One region of the Acetobacterium sp. UBA5834 genome, then DNA from elsewhere that is predicted to be linked to it. Evidence: riboswitches for the same ligand, from Rfam matches in the RefSeq annotation. Region 1 holds a riboswitch; the other holds the start of a gene.
What was found. Region 1 has a riboswitch for cyclic di-GMP ahead of B3F51_RS02880 (type II secretion system protein). Riboswitches for the same ligand answer to the same signal wherever they lie in the genome.
Positions count from the first base shown of each region.

Region 2: linked by a shared signal. The riboswitch ahead of B3F51_RS14930 (prepilin peptidase) and the one ahead of B3F51_RS02880 (type II secretion system protein) in region 1 are both predicted to bind cyclic di-GMP.

Region 1 is NZ_DJGY01000012.1:89,600-92,722, forward strand. It holds gene B3F51_RS02865 (prepilin-type N-terminal cleavage/methylation domain-containing protein) at 1-30, shown strand, start outside; gene B3F51_RS02870 (prepilin-type N-terminal cleavage/methylation domain-containing protein) at 160-747, shown strand; gene B3F51_RS02875 (prepilin-type N-terminal cleavage/methylation domain-containing protein) at 789-1,499, shown strand; cyclic di-GMP riboswitch class I at 1,715-1,814, shown strand; gene B3F51_RS02880 (type II secretion system protein) at 1,988-2,527, shown strand; gene B3F51_RS02885 (hypothetical protein) at 2,833-3,123, shown strand, end outside.
Region 2 is NZ_DJGY01000069.1:196,323-199,445, forward strand. It holds gene B3F51_RS14905 (TadE/TadG family type IV pilus assembly protein) at 1-105, opposite strand, end outside; gene B3F51_RS14910 (Flp family type IVb pilin) at 279-446, opposite strand; gene B3F51_RS14915 (Flp family type IVb pilin) at 493-660, opposite strand; gene B3F51_RS14920 (Flp family type IVb pilin) at 720-887, opposite strand; gene B3F51_RS14925 (Flp family type IVb pilin) at 940-1,107, opposite strand; gene B3F51_RS14930 (prepilin peptidase) at 1,162-1,839, opposite strand; cyclic di-GMP riboswitch class I at 1,919-2,003, opposite strand; cyclic di-GMP riboswitch class I at 2,083-2,167, opposite strand; gene B3F51_RS14935 (DUF2325 domain-containing protein) at 2,653-2,991, shown strand; gene B3F51_RS14940 (DUF3793 family protein) at 2,988-3,123, shown strand, end outside.

The DNA.
Region 1 (3,123 bases):
AATGCACTGGTTGAAAAATATAACTATTAAATAGAATAAGCTACGATCAATTGAAATAGATCTAGTCAGTGTTCATAAGTCTGAGTGGTTTGGTAAAATCAGTATTGTTTATTATTTTGGATTGATATTATTGAGTATGAGTAAGGAAAAGAGGGGCGTATGAATGAGAAAAACAAAAGAGTGAGATTAGAAAAAGGCTTTACCCTGGTAGAGATCATTGTGGTACTGGTAGTGCTGGCGGTCCTTGCGGCTTTTACGATTCCGACGATGCTGGGCTTTGTTGAGGATGCTAAAGCAAAAGCGTATATTGCCGAAGCCAGAGAAGTGTATGTGGCAGCCCAGGCCGTGGCGACAGAATATATTGGAACTGGTCAAAACCTAGAGACGGGAAGCGATAATCCTGCTGATGCCTTGAACTCGTACTGGGTATCTGGTGCTAATAATAGTAGTAGTAACCCTAATAAAGCAGCAAGTTTGCAAATGAGAAAATACCTCAGTAATGATTTGAAAATCTCTAACGGTAATTACCGAAGTACTTATCAAAAAGGGGACTCCTACTGGTTCGTTATAATGGATAAGACACCCGGTAAGGAAGGTGCGGTAAAACAAGTGTACTATGTAAAAAATGATCACGTCATTTGGTATAGTGATGCAACGATTACGGTAGAAAAACTTATCAAAGAGGGCAATTTGCGGCCGAATGTCCCCTGGAATAAGAAAGATGGAGTGCCAACTCGTGTTTATTAATCACAAAGAAAGAAGCTTTATTGTATTTTAAAGGGGGAGTGATGGAATATATTAAAAAGAGAGTAAAACTACAGAAAGGTTTTACCCTGGTAGAAATTATCGTGGTATTAGTGGTGCTTGCTATTTTAGCCGCCTTTACCATTCCAACCATGTTGGGATTTGTGGCAGATGCCAAAGGTAAAGCCTATATTGCCGAAGCGAGAGAAGTCTATGTAGCAGCTCAGGCTGTGGCAACCGAGTATAGCGGAACAACGGATATGACGGATGGTAGTAACAATACTGGAACGGGTGGTGGAGATCCGTGGTCAAATGGTTTGGCCGTCAGTCTCAGTTCAGGCGAAGTTCAATATCGCTACAAGACTTTTCATCCAGGTGACAAGTTGTATGGAACATCCCAAGTCAACGCCAGCCATCAAATGTACCGGTATTTGAGTGCAGATCTGCCTTGGCTGGACGGAGTATATAATCAGAAGTCAATTTCCCAGATTAATTTGTTTAAGTATCAGGATGCCACGCCAGCTGGTCATCGCGCAGCATGGAGAGTAACAGTCGGTCCGGGGGATGATAATATAGATGGTACGGGCGCAAATAAGGATCAAAGAACCGCTAGGGTAACAAAGGTTGTCTATCTGAGAGATGGTTATCAAGTAACGATTGAAGGTAATAATGCTAGCGTTGTAAAAAAGTATGAGGTTGATATGACTAAGAGGGAGACGGACGACTTTGGTAATTCTATAGTAAAAGTCCCATAAGCTGATAAAAAAGAGTAAACTGATAAAACAGCAAGGATATACGTGAATAAAGATGTTTAGCCATCTAAGAATTTTTACCCCATGCGCACCATGGGCTGGGAGGTTCTCTGCCTATGTTAAAACGGTGTGGTTTGTTGAAAAACTTGTAACATTCTTGTAAAGTTTTAACTTGACTTTTAATCGGCTTTAAAATATGATTAAATTACAAACAGATAAAAGAGTAAAGGCAAAACGGATGAAAGTCCGGGACGCAAAGCTAAAGGGTCTAAGTCAGATGATAATCAATGCATCATGATACGACAGCCAGTTGCCACACGGTACCGTGTGGCTTTTTTTGACAAAAAAAGCCAGTACAATTCATTATTAAGATGAAATAATGGGTATTAAGATAAAATTAGAATGTTTTAATAATGACTTTCGTTTATAAATCATCTTTAGGCGCAGATGATCATATAGAGCAAAAATACAAAAAATAAGGAGTGACGCAAATGGAATTAATTAACAGAATGCGTAAAAACAGAAAAGGGTTTACCCTGGTAGAAATTATTGTAGTATTGGTGATCCTGGCGATTCTGGCAGCTTTTACGATTCCAACGATGTTGGGGTTTGTCAATGATGCAAAGGGAAAATCGTATATTGCTGAAGCAAGAGAAGTATATGTAGCAGCCCAATCGACTGCAACAGAATTCAGCGCTAAAAATCAAACAAGTGATGGCGATTTATCGACAGCTTTAGATTCAACAAAAGTTAAAGCTCAGGCAGCTGCCCCGGCCACAACGGATACTGATTATAAAAGTAAAATAGTGAGTTATCAAATGAATAAGTACATAGGTACAGATCTCACAATTTCGGCTAATGCTACACCAACTGCGGGAACTGAAGAATCAGCATGGACTGTAATTGTTGGAGATCCCACAGATGATACTAGTAAGGCAAAGACAACAGCGAAAGTAACAAAACTTGTTTATTTAAAAGGTGGTTATGAAGTAACCATTACTGGTGGGAACGCTACTGTTGTTAAAAAGTAGACAAGCTCTGCCCTATGCGCCATAGGGCATTCTCTCCCTATCCAAGGCGCAAACCCGTCATTGGGTTTGCGCAGGATAGGGTATTTTTTATTTTAAAATAACCAGGATTACGGCATTCCAGTAAGGCAGTGGGCGATCCAGCAGGGCAACGATCGTTGCTTATTTAGATCTGTGGTTATGATTAAACGAATTTAAATCCAATAATTTAAGTCAATCCAATTAATTTTATGATAGAATGATTCCGCCTGCATTTTAGTGCAGAAGATAGTTTGCCACAATCGGTTAATCATTTTGAGAGGTAATCCTTGCGTCCAATTAAAGACTATGAGTTTGCGTCCGCAGACCCTGAGCCAATCGGGTTTAGCCGGGGGTTTGTGCTGACGGTGGTGCTGATCCTCCTGGTGGTCATGCTGATTATTGCCGGCCTGGTCACCATTTTTCGTCAGACTACCAACGCCGCCAATGCCAAGCTGGTTTATCTGGCCGCCCGGGCCCGGGCCATTGAATTTCAGGCCGGGGGTCATTATCGGGTACCGGTTCAAGCCGATCTGACTGATCTGATTGGCGCCGAAATCAATCAGGAGGCCAAGATCCAG
Region 2 (3,123 bases), on a different contig from region 1:
GATAATTGCGCACAAAATCATAATCAAAATTGGCAGGGTGATAGCAAGCTCAACAATTGCTTGCCCGTCTTCTTTTTTAAACCGTTTGATTATGTTTGCAAACATTTTTCCTCCCTGATCATTCATCCTGAAGATCTGATTTATTTAACTGTAACTGGAGCAGATCGTTTAACCGACTAAAAAAGGCATATTGATTACGTCCGGCAGAAATCTCCACTTTGACGTTGCCAATATGCCACTGGTTTCTTCACAGTAAACACAATAACTACCTGTAGGCTTTATGCTGCTAATTGGGTTCCAATATCCGTAAAAAATTGACCGATTTGAGGGCCCAGTAACCAGATGGCAGCAATGGCAGCCAATGCAATCCCGGCAATAATCAGACCATATTCAACCATACCCTGTCCATCTTCTTCTCTGATCATGCGTGATAATCCGTTTTTCATTTTATTTTCTCCTTTTAATTTAGTATCTTCAATAAATTATTATCGTTTATGCAGCTAATTGAGTACCAATATCGGTAAAGAATTGACCGATTTGCGGGCCTAGTAACCAGATGGCAGCAATGGCAGCCAATGCAATCCCGGCAATAATCAAACCATACTCAACCATACCCTGTCCATCTTCTTCTCTGATCATGCGTGACAATCCGTTTTTCATCTCTTTCTTCTCCTTTATATTTTATGATTCGTGCTTAATTTTTTAAATAGTCTACTTCATTATGCCGCCATCTGCGTTCCGATATCCGTAAAGAACTGACTGATTTGTGGTCCCAGTAGCCAAATGGCGGCAATGGCAGCCAATGCAATCCCGGCAATAATCAAGCCATACTCAACCATACCCTGTCCGTCTTCTTCTCTGATCATGTGCATTAATTGATTTTTCATTTCAGTTTCTCCTCCAATATTTTATATTTGTTAGTCAAACTAATTAGCGTAATTATGCTGCTAACTGAGTGCCGATATCTGTAAACATTTGCCCGATTTGCGGCCCCAATAACCAAATGGCAGCAATGGCAGCCAATGCAATCCCGGCGATAATCAAGCCATATTCAACCATGCCCTGTCCATCTTCTTCTCTGATCATGCGTGATAATCCGTTTTTCATTTTTTCTTCTCCTTTTTAATATTTTTTACGTATTGTTACCAAGTTTACCTCGGTTTAAAACAACATTCCAAAATCTATCAGATAATTTGTGTTGATAAGGTTTAAAATTAATACGGATACAAAACTGGAAGCCATAAACGGTCCCAGGGCAACCTTTGATTTTAAATTACCTTTTCTTCTAATGATCAGGTAAGCTGTGTAGATCATCAGAAAGAAAGTCATTATCATAATCGCAGAAATTATTCCATAAACGCCCAAACAAAAACCAACCGCAGCGGCATATTTTACGTCTCCCCAACCAGCGCCCTTTCCAATTATTGCTGGTAAAAAGAATATAATAAAACCAATTACTAAACCAAAGATATTCATCCCAATACTGGTAATCGGCTGCCCGGTAATGATGAAGGCACCGCCCACGAATATCGTCATTAATACCAGCTCATTGGGAATTTTTTTAATGCTGATGTCGACAGCAGAAAGAATGACACAGATTGAAAAGAGCAACATACATTCCAGTGTTTTTGGTTCAAGTCCGTTGAGCTTTACAAAGACCAACCAGATGATTGCATTAAGCATCGCCCAAAAGATTGTTTTTGTAACACTGCCGGATAACTGATGGTTGGTTAAGGTCTTGACTCGCTGACTGATTAAATAATCAGTCGTTTTTTTCATAAATACTCCCATCACTGCTCCAATTATAAAAACTTCTGCAGTTATCAGTAATTGATCCATCAGTATCCTCCATTCGTTTTTTGCAATAAAAAAGCAACGATTTACTCGTTGCAATTAAGGCGAATTAAATACACCTATAATCTGCAACTGGCTGTCATATAAATACTTATTTAGACCCTATAGCTTTGCGTCCTTACCTTTCGATAAGTTTGCCAAATATTAAATTGACCAACAACTGAATCGTATAGAATAAAAAAACAACGCATTGACACGTTGCATTATAATCATCATTAAAAAATGTGGTTGTGCAACTGGCTGTCATATAAATAATTACTTAGACCCTAAAGCTTTGCGTCCTTACCTTTCGATAAGTTTGCTAAATATTCTATTGGCATCATGATAAGGCATATATTATCAATTGTCAAGTGAATATTTTGCGAATTATTTTTTTTATTATATTTGCAGCAGTAATATTTTGCTCAAAATACTTTAGATTACTGCTGACATTAAATATAAGATATTCATTATATGCGCCGATGTTTCTTGTGCATCACTCGACTTTTGATTAATATTGTTGTGCAATTTTGTGATATTATTATCAATCATCAATTGTATTATAATAATCTAATGTTGCAGCCGTTTTTTTGATGATCAATGTTATTTCGCGAAAACTGTTAATCAATATAAAGTCAATGCTTAAAATATTGTATGTTGATTTATGCGGTATAATATTTAAATATGAGCTTTGTAGTCAGCCATAAAAACCAATAATAATTCCTTAATAAATGTTTAAAAATAATTGACAGCTGCTCCGAATTGTGATAAGTTATAATCAGTTAGTAATAACTAACACAAGGGGATGGAGGGCACCAAATGAGCATTGTTATTATTGGCGGAAATGATCGCATGATTTATCAATATAAAGATTTATGCAAAGAATATGATTGTCGGGCTAAGGTTTTCACCCAAATGCAGGGTGCAATGAAAAAAAAAATCGGCGTCCCAGATTTGATTGTATTATTTACTGGGACGGTTTCGCATAAAATGGTAAACTGTGCGACCGATGAGGCAAAAAGACTAAATTTGCCCCTGGCACGGTCACATAGCAGCAGTTTGGCTGCATTACGAAACATTCTGGAGGAGCATTGTGCTCAATGTAAGAATTGCGATGGCTGTGTTTTAAAATCGCATACCCGGAAGATGTCGTCATGAACAAGTTCGAGAGAGAATTGATACGCCACTGTTCGCCTACATTAGCCGGAATGAAAACTGGTAATTTATTCAGTTATCCATTTACCAGCTATTGCCAACTCGCAGAGCAGCTGGAGCAGTGTAATAATACGT